2 regions of the Janthinobacterium sp. PAMC25594 genome follow, and region 2 is predicted to be linked to the other one. Evidence: predicted binding sites of a transcription regulator. Region 2 holds the regulator's gene; the other holds the start of a gene.
The links. Region 2 encodes sigma-54, which starts transcription at its own class of promoters, with help from an activator protein. Its sites were predicted from a motif close to TGGCANGNAANCTGCTTT; they were not measured.
Positions count from the first base shown of each region.

Region 1: adh (aldehyde dehydrogenase) is a predicted target of sigma-54. The motif match lies at 5,400-5,417, and genes of this name have one in related genera.

Region 1 is NZ_CP080377.1:3,235,531-3,243,519, forward strand. It holds gene KY494_RS14550 (4Fe-4S binding protein) at 1-47, opposite strand, end outside; gene KY494_RS14555 (porin) at 117-1,241, opposite strand; gene KY494_RS14560 (PQQ-dependent methanol/ethanol family dehydrogenase) at 1,564-3,300, opposite strand; gene KY494_RS14565 (DUF779 domain-containing protein) at 3,350-3,739, opposite strand; gene adh (aldehyde dehydrogenase) at 3,793-5,313, opposite strand; gene KY494_RS14575 (beta-propeller fold lactonase family protein) at 5,568-6,524, opposite strand; gene KY494_RS14580 (TonB-dependent receptor) at 6,729-7,989, shown strand, end outside.
Region 2 is NZ_CP080377.1:3,445,563-3,453,551, reverse strand. It holds gene KY494_RS15510 (diguanylate cyclase) at 1-392, shown strand, start outside; gene KY494_RS15505 (monovalent cation:proton antiporter family protein) at 393-2,372, opposite strand; gene KY494_RS15500 (SIS domain-containing protein) at 2,457-3,491, shown strand; gene KY494_RS15495 (HAD family hydrolase) at 3,491-4,024, shown strand; gene lptC (LPS export ABC transporter periplasmic protein LptC) at 4,070-4,681, shown strand; gene lptA (lipopolysaccharide transport periplasmic protein LptA) at 4,707-5,270, shown strand; gene lptB (LPS export ABC transporter ATP-binding protein) at 5,270-6,025, shown strand; gene KY494_RS15475 (RNA polymerase factor sigma-54) at 6,030-7,508, shown strand; gene hpf (ribosome hibernation-promoting factor, HPF/YfiA family) at 7,578-7,937, shown strand.

The sequences.
Region 1 (7,989 bases), 210 kb from region 2:
TGTCCCAGAATGAACAGGAATAACCAGCAAGCTATGACTAACCGCATTATCCGCCGCATTGTCCACATTCATTGCACTCCGTGCGGCGCCCTGTCGCAAGGCGCCGCGTTCATTAATTAGAAGAAAATGATGCCGCCCAGCGACACGCCATTCATCTTCGCTTCGCCGCCCGTAAAGCCTTTCGAGCGCGTCTGGCCCAGTTCGCCCACCAGGGTGATCGCGCTGTTGAGCGAGTAGTACGCACCGAGGGTCAGGTTGGCGTTCGACTTCAAGCCGCCCGTGCCGGCCGTGTTGTCGTCGTTCTTGCTGATGCCGTAGGACAAGCCCAGCTTCAGCTTGTCCGTCGTTTTATATGTGCCTTGCAGCAGCCAGTTCTTCGACTTGGTATCGCCCTGATCCGCATCGGACAAGATACCCAGCCCTTTGCCACCCTGGAAGTTGAGCAGCACGCCGGCCGGGCCCATCTGATAGGAGCCGCCCACCTCCACGCCGCGCATGGTCAGGTCATCCACGCCTGGCGTTTTCGAGGTGAATTTTTGCGACTTCACGCCCAGCCAGGCTTTCAAGCCTTCCTGCGCATACGTCACTTGCGCCTGCACTTGCGGACTCGATTTCGAAGAATAGGTCGAGCCTGCCACGATGGGCGTGTCGGACACGGGGCTGACCAGCGCCACATCGACGCCAAAGCCGCCCGACTTCGGCGAGCTGTACATGATTTGGCCATAGTTGCCCAGATACGTGTAACCGGCGCCGATATGGCCCAGAGTCACCCGGCCCCGTTGCGTCGCCTGCACGGGTGCACCCGAGCCCAGCAAGGTCATGTCGGACAAGATCGCATTCGCGCCAAAGATGCCGTAGTCGCGGCCCAGCTTGAAGGTGCCCATTTCCGCATTGCCGAACGTGAAGAAGGCCTGGCGCACATCGACCACGCTGTTCTGGCTGATGGCACTGTCCGTGGCCGTCGAGTTATAGATGCCGATCAAGGCTTTCACGTCATACTCACCCAGCCGCGAGCTTGCCGAGGTGATCAAGCCATTCGGCAGCAAGCCGTTACCGATCGTGGTGCGGTCCTTTTCTCCGCCGCAACCGAGCGCCTGGCCGCCCAGCGCCAGCCCGCCCACCGCATCACCCGAACAGGACACTTGCGTGTAATAGGCGTTGACGATGCCGCCCACCGACACGGTCCAGTCGCCCGCCTTGATATCGACGGCTTGTGCCTGCCCCATCGCTGCGATTGTCATGACACCCAGGCTCCCAAGCTTGATTAATGTGTTCATTGCTTCTCCTCTTTCTTCTCTGTTTTTAGTGTGCACACCAGTGATTGATGTACCTCAAGCTTTGGCAATAAGCGTGCCCAGCACTGCTCAGAGGAGGAAAGAGAAAAAGCGTATTTAACGTGTGCAGCAGCGGATCAATTGCCACAGATAGTGTTCATTTTTTGACCGCAAGTATGCATATCGGGCGTGCAGGTAAACAAAAAACTGACGGCCTGGCCGTCAGAAAAAAGAAAGCGCCCGGCGGACAGGGAGACACCTATCCGAGTGGCCCGGGCGTTTCACCCCCTTACTTCGATGCCAGCTTGAAGACCCACACGGAACCGCCCTGTTCCAGGAAGTTGACCTTCTTCGCCACTTCGCCACCCCACAGTGGCACGGCGCCACCCCAGCCCGATACGACGGCTACATATTGCGTATCGCCATCCTGCCAGGTGACGGGTGGCGCCACGACGCCGGAGCCCGTCTGGAATTTCCACAGTTCCTTGCCTGTCTTCGCATCGACGGCTTTCAGGAAGCCTTCCGGCGTGCCGTAGAACACCAGATTGCCGGCCGTACTCATCACGCCGCCCCACAGCGGCGCGTTGTTCTTGATTTCCCAGACGATCTTGCCCGTCTTCGGATCGATGGCGCGCATGGCGCCGATGTAGTCGTCAAACAAAGGCCGGATGGTAAAACCCGCACCGAGGAAGGCGCCGCCCTTCTTGTAGCTGATCGGCTCGTTCCAGATGTCCATGCCCCACTCATTCGCGGGTACATAGAACAGCTTGGTTTGCGGCGAGTACGCCATCGGCATCTGGTTTTTTGCACCGAGGAAAGCGGGCGCGGCAAACACGGTCGTGCCCTTCTTGCCTTCTTCTCCCTTGGTCGGGTCGCCTGGGCGGCCGGCGGCGATGTAATTCGGCCGTCCCGTTTTCAGGTCGATGCTGCTGGCCCAGGTGATTTTTTTCACAAACGGAAAGGCGTTCTGCAACTTGCCCGTGTTGGCGTCGATGACATAAAAGAAACCGTTGCGGTCGGCCTTGCCGCCGTAACGCTTGCCATCCATGTCGAAGGTGACGAACTCGTTGGCGCCGTCGAAATCCCAGGCATCGTTGGGCGTGTTTTGATAGGCCCACTTGATCTGGCCCGTTTTCACGTCCAGCGCCACGGTGGACGACGAGTACAGATTGTCGCCGGGACGCAAATGGCTGTTCCATGGCGCCGGGTTGCCGGTGCCGAAATAGGCCAGCTTGGTTTGCGGATCGTAGGTGCCGCCCATCCAGGTCGAGGCGCCGCCCGTTTTCCACAGGTCGCCCGGCCAGGTCTTGTTCACCGTTCCCGAGATGCCATTGTCGATGGCCTTGCCATCCTTGTCGTAGCGGTGGCCCATATGGCCCTCTACCGTCGGACGGCTCCATACCAGCTCACCCGTCATCGGGTTGCGCGCCTCGACCCGGCCGACGATGCCGAATTCCCCGCCCGACACGCCCGTCAGCAGCAAGCCTTCGGCGATCAGCGGCGCCGCCGTCATCGAGTAACCGGCCGCATAATCGTCGACCTTTTCCTTCCAGACGATCTTGCCCGTGTTCTGGTCCAGCGCCACCAGATAGGCGTCCAGCGTGCCGAAAATCACCAGGTTGCCATACAGGGCGGCGCCGCGGTTGACCACGTCGCAGCATGGCATGATACCGTCCGGCAAGCGATGCTCATACTTCCACAGTTTGGCGCCCGTTTTCAAGTCGACGGCAAAGATGCGCGAATACGATGCCGTGACGAACATCTTGCCGTTATGAATCAACGGCTGCGATTCCTGGCCCCGCTGTTTTTCGCCGCCAAACGAGAACGACCAGGCCGGCACCAGCTTGGCCACAGTCTTGTCATTGATCTGCGTCAACGGCGAATAGCGCTGCCCCTGCGTGCCCATGCCAAACGACAGCACGCTGGCCGGATTCTTCGCCGTGTTGTCGAGCATGGCATTGGTGACATTGCCCACGTCGGCCGCCTGGACCAACGAGGCGACACTCAAACCGACGACGATTCCCATGATTTTTTTCTGCACAATCATCTCCCTCTGTTTTATTAGTATGTGTGTATCAAGTCTTGCGGTGCTCATGCGGCTGGGCATGCAACAGCACACACTCTTCATCGGTGAACAGGCGCGAGCGCGTCAGGAAGCGCTTGCCCGTGCCGTTGTCGAGTGAAAACATGCCGCCATTGCCATCGACCACATCGATAATCAACTGGGTATGCTCCCAGTACTCGAATTGCTCGAGTCCCATGTAAAACGGTGTGCCATTCAAGTTGCCGAGATAAACATCGGTGTCGCTGACATCGAACTCGCCCAGCGCATAGCACATGGGCGCACTGCCGTCGCAGCAGCCGCCCGACTGGAAAAACATCAACGGGCCGTGACGCTGACGCAACTTGTCCATCATTTCCAGCGCCGCATCGGTGGCGACCACCCGGGCAATTGCTGCACTCATGGCATCCCTTTCTGCGCCGCGCCTGGACTACAGGCGTGGCGCCTGTAGCCGGTTTAGAAGAAGCCCAGCGCTTTCGGGCTATAGCTCACCAGCAAGTTCTTCGTTTGCTGGTAGTGGTCGAGCATCATCTTGTGGTTTTCACGGCCGATACCCGATTGCTTGTAGCCACCAAACGCGGCGTGGGCCGGATACAGGTGATAGCAATTGGTCCACACGCGGCCCGCCTGGATGGCGCGCCCCATGCGGAAGGCGCGCGAGCCGTCACGCGTCCACAAGCCGGCACCCAGGCCGTACAAGGTATCGTTGGCAATCGCCAGCGCTTCGGCCTCATCCTTGAAGGTGGTCACGGAGACGACGGGCCCGAAGATCTCTTCCTGGAAGATGCGCATCTTGTTATTGCCCTTGAACACCGTCGGACGCACGTAGTAGCCGCCCTCCAGGTCGCCTGCCTGCGTATGGCGCTCGCCGCCAGCCAGCACTTCGGCGCCTTCCTGGCGGCCGATGTCGAGGTAGGACAGGATTTTTTCCAGTTGCTCCTGCGACGCCTGGGCGCCGATCATGGTGGACGAGTCGAGCGGGTTGCCCTGCTTGATGGCGGCCACGCGCTTCAAGGCCCGTTCGATGAATTTCTCGTAGATCGATTCCTGGATCAGCACGCGCGATGGGCAAGTGCACACCTCGCCTTGATTCAGCGCAAACATGGTAAAGCCTTCCAGGCACTTATCGAAATAATCATCATCGGCATCCATCACGTCTTCAAAGAAGATGTTCGGCGACTTGCCGCCCAGCTCCAGGGTGACGGGGATCAGGTTTTGCGCGGCATAGCCCATGATCAGGCGGCCCGTGCCCGTTTCACCCGTAAAGGCGATCTTGGCGATGCGCTTGCTCGACGCCAGCGGCTTGCCCGCTTCCAGGCCGAAACCGTTGATGATGTTCAACACGCCCGGCGGCAGCAAGTCGCCGATCAGCTCGATCAACACCATGATGGAGGCGGGGGTTTGCTCGGCCGGCTTCAAGACCACGCAATTGCCGGCGGCCAGGGCTGGTGCCAGTTTCCACACGGCCATCAGAATCGGGAAATTCCACGGGATGATCTGGCCCACGACGCCCAGCGGCTCGTGATAGTGATAGGCATAGGTTTCCGCGTCGATTTGCGCGACGGAACCTTCCTGCGCGCGGATGCAGCCGGCGAAGTAACGGAAATGGTCGATGGCCAGCGGAATGTCGGCATTCATCGTTTCACGGATCGGCTTGCCGTTATCGATGGTTTCCGCCGTGGCGATCAGGCTCAGGTTCTGTTCGATGCGGTCGGCGATGCGGTTCAGGATATTGGCGCGCTCGGCAGGTGAAGTCTTGCCCCAGGCATCCTTGGCGGCATGCGCGGCATCCAGCGCCAGCTCGACATCTTCCGCCGTGGAACGGGCGATTTCGCAAAACGGCAAGCCCGTGATCGGCGTGATGTTAGGAAAGTATTCACCTTTTACTGGGGCAACGAACTGACCGCCGATGTAATTGTCATAGCGTTGTTTGAAGGGATTGGCTACGCCCAGTTTGCTGATGTCTGCGAGATTCATGTCGTCCTCTATCGGGTTAATTAGAATGGAATTGCTTTAATTAAAATCAAACGTCCTGGTACAGATGGGGTGAGTACACGGAGTCTTCCGCAAATGCCGTGCCAGCTCGCTGTCCCCCTACCCAACTTAGCGGGTTTTACCTCTGTTGCAAGGGCCTGGTGGCGATATCGGCGGGTTCAATTGCTGCCGTAGCGCGCCATCGCCGCTGCACAATGGAACAGGTGTACCAGACTGGAACACTTGTTCCAGCTTGCCTAACGGATCACCACGCCCCATGGCAATTCGCCCACGGTAATATCGGCCACCTTGCGCGCGCTGGCCGTATCGATGACGGAAATGCTGTTCGAGCGGCCATTGGCCACGTACAGCTTGCTGCCATCGGGCGTGATGGCCATATTCCACGGGCGTTTGCCGACGGCAATGGTGGCTGTGACCTCGTTGCTGGCCGTGTCGATCACCATCACCGTGCCATCCGCGCCATTCGACACATACACCTGCTTGCCTCCGGGATGGACGGCGATGCCGTTGGCATTCTTGCCTGCAGGAACAGTGGCGACGGCCTTGCGCGCGGCCATGTCGATCACGTAGACGGCGTTGACCAGTTCGCACGCCACATAGGCGCGGCCCGAGTCCGGACTGAAACCGATGCCGCGCGGACGCAGTCCCACGGCGATGGACGCCACCTGGCGGCGTTGCGCCACATCAATGACATCGACTTGCTCGGCCTCTTCCGCACTGACCAGCAGCCAGCGCCCATCCGGGCTGAACACGGCGTGTTCCGGGTTGCGTCCTTGCACCTTAATATCGGCGAGCAAGACGCCCGTCTGGCCATCGAGCAAGGTCACGCTATTGTTTTCCTCGACGGCCACGGCCACGTAGCGACCGTCCGGTGAGGCGCTGACGCCTTCGGGCGACTTGCCCAGCGCCACCGTGCGCATGGGCGTGCCGGTCGCGTTATCGATCAGCAACAAGGCGCTGCTGGCGGCGTCCGTGACAAACAATTGCCGTCCTGTCGGGTCGGCGGCGATGCCGCGCGGACGCTTGCCTGCCACGATCTGGCGCACCACCTGGTCGGTCGCCGTGTCGATCACGCTCAAGGTGCCCGATTTTTCATTGGGGACATAGGCAAAAGGAGCGGCCTGGAGGGCGGTGCTGGCGAGCGCCGGCAGCAGCCAGCACACCTGGCGCAAGCGCGAGAATAAGTTGGGCATAATCACCTTTTTAATGGCAAAACACAGGAAAAGCGCGCGGTAGCGGCGCCTCTGATCATTGCTGCATGCAAACGCCGTGCCACGGACACGCGTATAATTTCCGCCCACCAATGGAGACATGGCAGGCATATTGCTTGATACAACTATGCAGACCTGCGCCGCGCACGCGACCAAGCAGGCTTTTATTCACATTGGAGAATCCGCATGCAGCATCGTTTCCGCCTGAACACTATCGCCAGCCTGTTTGTCGCCGGCAGCGCCACCCTCGCCCCCCACGTTTTCGCCGCCGAGGCAGCTGACTTGGCCGCCGGGCAACTCATGGATACGGTGGTCGTCAGCGGCAGCCGCATCGCCCACCCCAGCCAGGAAGTGCCGGCCTCGATCGATGTCGTCGACAGCGCCCGCATCCAGGATGGGCAGATCCGCGTCAACGCGTCGGAAGCGCTGGCCGCCGTGCCGGGCCTGGTCGTGCAAAACCGCCAGAACTACGCACAAGACTTGCAGATCTCGTCGCGCGGCTTCGGCGCCCGCTCGGCCTTCGGCGTGCGCGGCGTCAAACTGATCAGCGATGGCATTCCTGCCAGCATGCCCGATGGCCAGGGCCAGGCCGCCACCTTCAACCTCGATACGGCCGAGCGTATCGAAGTGCTGCGCGGACCGTTCTCGGCCATCTATGGCAACCATTCGGGCGGCGTGATCCAGCTGTTTTCCAGGGATGGGCAAAATCCCCCATCCGTCGAATTGAATGTGACGGGCGGCAGCTACGGCACCAGCAAGGTGGACCTGACGGCGCAGGGCCAGGCAGGCGGCATCGGCTACGTGCTCGACGGTTCGCGCTTCCGCACGGATGGCTTCCGCGACCACAGCGCCGCCACGCGCGAACAGGCGTTCGGCAAGATCACCGTCAAGCCCAATGCGGACAGCAAGCTGACCATCGTCGCCAACAGCCTGCACCAAGGCAACACGCAAGATCCGCTGGGCACCACCTGGGCCACGTTTTCCCGCGATCCGCGCGCTGGCGAAATCGATGCGAGCGACACGCAAAACCCGAAACGCACCCTGGCCGAACGCTACAACACGCGCAAAAGCATCGACCACCAGCAAATCGGCGCCACCTACGAGCAATCATTCGGCGATGACCGCCTGCATGTGATGGTGTATGGCGGCAACCGCGACGTGATCCAGTACCAGGCCTTTACCAAGGGTTTCCAGGCGCCGGCCAGCCATTCGGGCGGCGTGGTCGACTTCCAGCGTCAGTTCTACGGCATCGACACCAACTGGCTGCACGTCAACCAGCTGGCTGGCGGCAAGTTGAGCACCACCATCGGCATCGATTACGGCCGCTCCAGCGATGACCGCACCGGCTATGAAAACTTCATCGGCAATAGCTTCGGCGTAAAGGGCAAGCTGCGCCGCGACGAGCAGGATGTGGTCTCCAGCCTCGATCCGTATCTCCAGGCGGAAT
Region 2 (7,989 bases):
GGGTCAATGACACCTATGGCCACCAGGGCGGCGATGAAGTGCTGCGCGAAGTGGCCACGCGCATCCGCACGGAATTGCGCCGCTCCGATGCGCTGGGCCGCTTCGGCGGCGAGGAATTCGTCGTCCTGCTGATCGATGCCGACCTCGACAGCGCGACCTTTGTTGCCGAACGCATCCGCGCCAGCATTGCCGGCACCATGTTTGACTTGCCGGGCAGCGCGCAAGCGTGGGTCAGCGTGTCGATCGGTGTGGCCAGCCTGGAAGCGGACGCGGCGCTGCTACCCATCGAAACGGTGGCGCAGCAGCTGGTGGCGCACGCCGACCAGGCCCTGTACCAGGCCAAGGCGGGCGGCCGCAACAAGGTCATCAGCTGGCAGGCGCAGATCGGCTGACTATTTCAATAATAACGTTTCGGCCTTGGCCACGGCATCGGCCGTGCCGCGCAGCACCACCACGTCGCCGCTGGCCAGCTGCGTCTCTGGCGTGATATCGAGGCGGCCGCGGCCGCGGCGGATGGCCGTGACAAACGCGCCGCAGCCGGCCACGTCGACCGTGCTTAACGGCAAGCCGACGCACTGCGCGCCCTCGCTGACGGTGACTGTATGCAGGCGTTCCAGCTCGGCATCGTCGCCCGCGTCGCTGGAGCCGTGGAAATAGCCGCGCAGGGACGCATAGCGTTCCTCGCGTGCCGCCTGCACCCGGTGCACCACGCGGCGCAGGGGCACGCCCATCATGATCAGCGCGTGCGAGGCGAGCATCAGGCTGCCTTCCATCAATTCCGGCACCACTTCGGCCGCGCCCGCTTTCTTCAACTGGTCGAGGTCGCTGTCGTCGTGGCTGCGCACGATGACGGGCAAGGTCGGCGCCATATCGTTGAGCAAATGCAGTAACTTCAGTGCCGAGGGCGTATTCGCATAGGTGATCACCACGGCGCTGGCCCGGTAGATACCGGCCGCGACCAGGCTTTCGCGCCGGCCCGCGTCGCCATACGAGACGTGGGCGCCAGCCAGCTGTGCTTCCTGCACCCGTTCCGGGTCCAGGTCCAGCGCGTGGTATTCGATCTTTTCTTCCGCCAGCAGGGTGGCCAGGCTTTGGCCGCTGCGCCCGAAGCCGGCGATCAGCACGTGTTTCTGCGACGCCATGGTGCGCGTGGCGATCTTGGTCAGTGCCAGCGATTGCATCATCCAGTCGTTGGCCGCCAGTTTCATGACGATGGCATCGGACTTGGCGATGAGGAAGGGCGCCACCAGCATCGACAGCACCATCGAGGCCAGCACTACCTGTACGACGAACGGGTCCATCAGCTTGATGCCGCCTGCCAGGTTCAGCAGCACGAAGCCGAATTCGCCCGCCTGCGCCAGCGCCAGGCCCGTGCGCAATGACACGCCCGTCGATGAGCCGAACAGCCTGGCCAGCCCTGCGATGAGGGCAAATTTCAGCAGCACGGGGCCGCACAACAGCAGCAAGACCAGCCACCAGTTATCGAGCACCACGCGGATGTTGAGCAGCATGCCGACGGTGATGAAGAACAGGCCCAGCAGCACATCGCGGAACGGTTTGATATCCTCTTCCACCTGGTGCTTGAATTCCGTCTCGGAAATGAGCATGCCGGCAACAAACGCCCCCAGGGCCAGCGACAGCCCCGCCCGTTCCGTGATCCAGGCCGCGCCCAGGGTGATCAGCAGCAGGTTGAGCATGAACAATTCCTGCGAGCGGCGCTTGGCGACGATGGTCAACCAGCCGCGCACCATCTTCTGGCCGATAAACAGCAGCAAGATCAGCACGACCAGGGCCTTGCCGCCGGCCCAGGCCAGGGTTTCGGCCAGGTTGTCGGAATCGCGCGTGAGGGCGGGAATCAGGATCAGCAGCGGTACCACGGCCAGGTCCTGGAACAGCAGAATGCCGATGATTTTGCGGCCGTGTTCGCTTTCGAGTTCCAGCCGTTCCGTGAGCATTTTCGAGACGATGGCCGTCGACGACATGGCCAGCGCGCCGCCCAGGGCGAAGGCGGCTTGCCAGCTCAGGTGGATGTAGGCGGACAGGTAGCGTCCGACGAACCAGCCGAAGACGACGGTGGCGATGATGGTGGTGACCACCTGCGCCATGCCAAGGCCGAAGACGATGCGCCGCATGGCGAGAAACTTGGGAAGTGAAAACTCGAGCCCGATGGAAAACATCAGGAAGACGACACCGAATTCGGCCAGGGTATGGCTCGCTTCGTTCTCGGCTGCCAGGCCCAGCGCGTGGGGGCCGATGACGATGCCGACGGCCAGGTAGCCCAGCATGGGCGGCAAGTGCAACATTCTGAAAGCGACCACGCCCAGCACGGCGCTGCCGAGTAACATCAGGGTCAGTTCAAGCGAGGAAAACATGGGTTGCCCGATGCGGTCAATGGAAATCGTTGTTTGTTGTGACTGGCAAGTTTTTTGCTTTCCTAATTCGTTTATACTTTGGGCATGAGTGTAACCCATGAAAAAACAATGCTGAAAGCTTTTGATCGAATTGACATGCAAGCGACGACCGAGCGCGCCGTCGCGCTGGCACGCACCACCTTGCAGATCGAGTCCGACGCCATCGTAGCGCTGCGCGCGCGCCTGGCCACGGACGACAGCGTGGGCCGCGCCGTGGCGATGTTGCTGCAATGCAAAGGGAGAGTCGTCGTCTCCGGCATCGGCAAGTCCGGCCATATCGCGCGCAAGATTGCCGCCACCCTCGCTTCCACCGGCACGCCGGCCCTGTTCGTGCATCCGGCCGAAGCGGCCCATGGTGACCTGGGCATGGTCACCTCGGACGATGCTTTTATTGCCATCTCGTACTCCGGCGAATCGGCGGAACTGATGGCCATCATGCCCGTCGTCAAGCGCATGGGCGGCGTGCTCATTTCCATGACGGGCAAACCGCATTCCAGCCTGGCCCAGCTGGCCGATGTGCACCTGGATATTTCTGTTGAGAAAGAAGCCTGTCCGCTGAATCTGGCGCCGACGGCCAGCACCACCGTCACCCTGGCCTTGGGCGATGCGATCGCCGTGGCCTTGCTCGACTTGCGCGGCTTCAAGGAAGAGGATTTCGCCCGTTCGCACCCGGGCGGCGCCCTGGGCCGCCGCCTGCTCACGCACGTGCATGACGTCATGCGCAGCGGCGAACGGGTGCCCAAGGTGCCCGTGGACGCTTCCTTGCTGCAGGCGCTGGAAGAAATGACGAAGAAGGGCATGGGCATGACGGCCGTCGTCGATGCGGATGACCGCCCCGTGGGCGTGTTTACGGATGGCGATTTGCGCCGCATGTTCGAGCGCGTGCAGGATTTCACGCAAGTGGCGATTCGCGACGTCATGCATGCGCAGCCGCGCAGCATCGCGCCCGAACGCCTGGCCGTCGATGCCGTGGCCGTGATGGAGCAGTTCCGCATCAACCAGATGCTGGTCGTCGATGCCGACGGCAAGCTGGTGGGCGCGCTGCATATCCATGATCTGACGCAAGCGAAGGTGATCTGATGGATAGCGTAGCGGACAACCTGGCGCGCGCGGCCAAGGTCAAACTGATGATCTTTGACGTCGATGGCGTGCTCACCGACGGCAGCCTGCATTTCGGCCCCGATGGCGAGATGATGAAAACGTTTAATGTGTATGATGGCCTGGGCATCAAGCTGCTGCAGGAATCGGGCGTGCAGACGGCCATCATCAGCGCGCGCCGCTCGGCCATCACGGCGCGCCGCGCGCAAGACCTGGGCATTACCCATGTGCACCAGGGCGGTCACGACAAGCTGACGCCGTTTCGCGAACTGCTGGCGCTGACGGGCTTGACGGAAGAGCAATGCGGCTATATCGGCGACGATGTCATCGATGCGCCCATCCTGCGCCGCGTGGGCTTTGCCGTCAGCGTGCCGGGCGGGCGTCCGGAAGCGCTGGACCTGGCGCACTATGTGACGCAGGCCGGCGGCGGCCGTGGCGCCGTGCGCGAGATCTGCGAATTCCTGCTGCGCGCCCAGGATAACTATGCGCGCGTCATGGCGCCGTTCCTGGAGTGAGGCGCATCGCCTCGCCGCCAGTGCGATTTGAAAGAGTGAAACCCTATGCGTAAGCCAGGAGGCGCCCATCGCTGGCGCATGATTTTTACCGTGCTGGGGGCCATCGTCTTTGCGCTGGCCAGCTTCTGGCTGCTGGAAGTGATGAACAAGAATGCCCAGAACATCACGGCCAGCAAGCATCTCGATGAGCCAGATTATTTCATCACCAATTTCAGCCTGGTGCGCATGGACTTGACGGGTAAACCCAGTTATATCGTCTCGGGCACCAAGCTCACGCATTACCCGCTCGACGATTCATCCGATATCGACCAGCCTTTCGTGCGCAAGCTGACGCCAGGCATGCCGCCGATGAACATGAATGCGGAACTGGCGCATATCGACCAGGACAATACCCGGCTGCAACTGTACCGCAAAGTCGTGATCGACCGCGTGGCCAGTCCGAAGGCGCATAACCTGACAGTCAGGACGGAAGCGCTGACGGTATTCCCGGATGAGGAAAGAATGGAAACGGACGTGCCTGTCGATATCCTGACGGGCGCCTCGCGCATCAATGGCATCGGCATGAAGGCCAATAACGCCACCGGCGTGGTGGAAGTGCAGAATGCGCTGCGCATGGTCCTCCCGCCGAAACCGCGCCCGGCCGCGGCGGCAAAATGACAGAATGAAACAAGGAAACCATACTATGAAGAATATCTTGCTGTTGACCGTATTTTCTCTGGCCGTGATGGGCGTGGCGCATGCCGAAAAGGCCGATTCCGAGAAGGAAGCCGTCATCACGGCACGTAGCGGCCACGTCGATGACGTCAAGCAGGTGCGTACCCTGACGGGCGATGTCGTGCTGGTCAAGGGTACCTTGACCATGAAGGCGGGCCGGGCCCTGATCACGGAAGACCCGCAAGGCTACCAGTTCATCACGTTCTGGGCCGATCCCGGCAAGCTGGCCACCTTCCGCCAGAAGCGCGATGGCGCGGGCGACCTGTGGGTCGAAGGCGAGGCGGAGCGCGTGGAATACGACAACAAGACGGAAGTGGTGAAACTGTTTTCCAAGGCCAAGCTGACGCGCCTGGAAGGCACGAAAGTGACCGACGTGGCCAACGGCGCCTTCATCTCGTATGACAGCCGCAAGGAAGTATTCAAAATGGAAAATTCCGACAGCGGCACCAGCACGCCGGATGGCGGCAGCGTGCGCATGGTGATCCAGCCGAAGCCCAAGACGCCGGCCACGCCCGCGCCAGGAAAGAACTAATGGACAATACACGTTGCGGCAGCACCCTGATCGTTCGCGGGCTGCAAAAAACCTATGGCAAGCGGCAAGTCGTGCATGATGTCTCGCTGCAAGTCGAATGCGGCGAAGTGGTGGGCTTGCTGGGCCCGAACGGCGCCGGCAAGACCACCTCGTTCTACATGATCGTCGGCCTGGTGCCGTCGGACGGCGGCAGCATCGATATCAGCGGCGTGGACATTTCCCGCCTGCCCATCCACCGCCGCGCGCAGATGGGCCTGTCGTATCTGCCGCAGGAAGCGTCCGTCTTCCGCAAGCTGACGGTGGAAGACAATATCCGCGCCGTGCTGGAAATCCAGACCGTCGAAGGCCGTCCCCTGAAGAAGGCCGAGATCGAAGAGCGCCTGGATAAATTGCTGGCCGACTTGCAAATTGAAAAGTTGCGCGAGAACCAGGCGCTGTCCCTGTCGGGCGGCGAGCGCCGCCGCGTGGAAATCGCCCGCGCGCTGGCCACCGACCCGCGTTTCGTGCTGCTCGACGAGCCGTTCGCCGGCGTCGATCCCATCGCCGTGATCGAGATCCAGCGCATCGTGCGCTTCTTGAAGGAGCGCAATATCGGCGTGCTGATCACCGATCATAATGTGCGCGAGACGCTGGGTATTTGCGACCGTGCCTACATCATCAACCAGGGCTCGGTGCTGGCGTCGGGACGCCCCGACGACATCATCGCGAACGAGTCGGTACGCCGGGTCTATCTGGGCGAACACTTCCGCATGTGAGCCAATGAAACAATCATTGCAGCTGCGCACCTCGCAGCACCTGGCACTGACGCCGCAGTTGCAGCAATCGATACGCCTGCTGCAATTGTCTACCCTGGAATTGCACCAGGAACTCGAGCAACTGCTGACGGACAATCCCTTGCTCGAGCGCCTCGACGATCCGCTCGACCGTTCGCTGCGCCTGCTGTCCGACGGGGCCCTGAGTTCCACGGCCGCGCCGGCCGAAGCGCCGCCCCAGCCGCCAGGCCAGGAGGCGCCCGCAGCGCCAGCCGAAGCGGAAACCTTTGACGGCGAGGCGGGTGACAGCCCGGCCGCCGCGGACGGCGGCGACAGCGACTGGAGCGAGGCGAGCCGGGGCAAGGCGCCCGACGACGAAGATTCGCGTCCGCAACTGGAGGCCCATCACTGCACCCTGCGCGAACACCTGATGGAGCAGATGCGCGTGACGGTGCTCGAATTGCGTGACCGCGCGCTGGTCGAGCTGATCATCGACGCGCTCGACGACAATGGCTACCTGGAAGAGTCACTCGACGACATCCTGGCGCGCCTGCCGGAAGAGCTGGAAATCGACGCCGACGAGATGCGCACGGCCTTGTCCCTGCTGCAAAGTTTCGATCCGCCGGGCGTGGGCGCGCGCAATGCATCCGAATGCCTGGCGTTGCAAATCAAGCGCTTGCCGCACGTCGCCATGGTGACGCGGCGCATGGCCCTCGTCATCGTGGAAAAGCACCTGGCCTGGTTTGCCCAGCGCGATTTCAACAAGCTGAAAAAAGCCCTCGATTGCGACGAGGAAGACTTGCGTGAAGCGCAGACGGTGATTCGCCAGTGTAATCCGCATCCGGGCGCCGTGTTTGCCTCGGACGTGTCCGATTACGTGGTGCCCGACGTCGTCGTCAAGCGCGCGCGCAATGGCTGGCAAGTCACCCTGAACAATGACGTCATGCCGCGCCTGCGCGTCAACGCCATGTACGCCAACCTGCTCAAGCAGGGCAAGGGCGAGGGCGCCATGGGTGCACAGTTGCAGGAAGCCAAGTGGCTGATCAAGAATATGCGCCAGCGCTTCGACACGATCCTGCGCGTGGCGCAGGCGATAGTAGAAAGACAAAAGAACTTTTTCTCGCATGGGGCCGTTGCCATGCGCCCCCTTGTGCTCCGTGAAATAGCTGATACACTGGGTTTACACGAGAGTACTATCTCGCGGGTAACAACTCAAAAGTACATGCTGACCCCGCACGGCATGTTCGAGTTGAAATATTTCTTTGGTAGCCACGTCGCCACCGAAGCGGGGGGCGAAGCGTCATCGACGGCGATACGGGCATTGATCGTGCAACTGACAGGAGCAGAAGACCCTAAAAATCCTTTATCCGACAGTAAGATTGCGGACATGCTGGGGGAACAAGGCATGGTGATTGCGCGACGTACTGTTGCCAAATACCGGGAAGCGTTGAAAATTCCGCCAGTGAGCCTGCGTAAGTGTTTGTAAGTTTTTTTCGGTTCCTCTGCGGGCCGGATAGGATGGACCGCACGAACCCGATCATCTTTAGGAGTGTGTATGAATCTCACCATCAGCGGACATCATCTCGAAGTGACACCAGCCATCCGTGAATACGTACAAACGAAGCTGGAGCGCGTGAAACGTCATTTCGATCAAGTTATCGATATCGCCGTGATTCTGACCGTGGATAACCTCAAAGAGAAAGAAAAACGTCAAAAGGCCGAAGTCAACCTGCGTCTGAGTGGCAAAACCGTCTATGTGGAAAGCCTGGCGCATGACCTGTATGCCGCAATCGATACCCTGATCGACAAGCTGGACAGGCAAGTGATGAAGTACAAAACCAAAGTGCAAGGGCACGGTAAAGAGGCGATCAAGCATCTGCCAGACAACTCGGAAGAAGAATTCGCCGCCGCCTAACTGGCCCGCGACTTTCAACCGGTTGTGATCAACTAAGGGCGCACATTGCGCC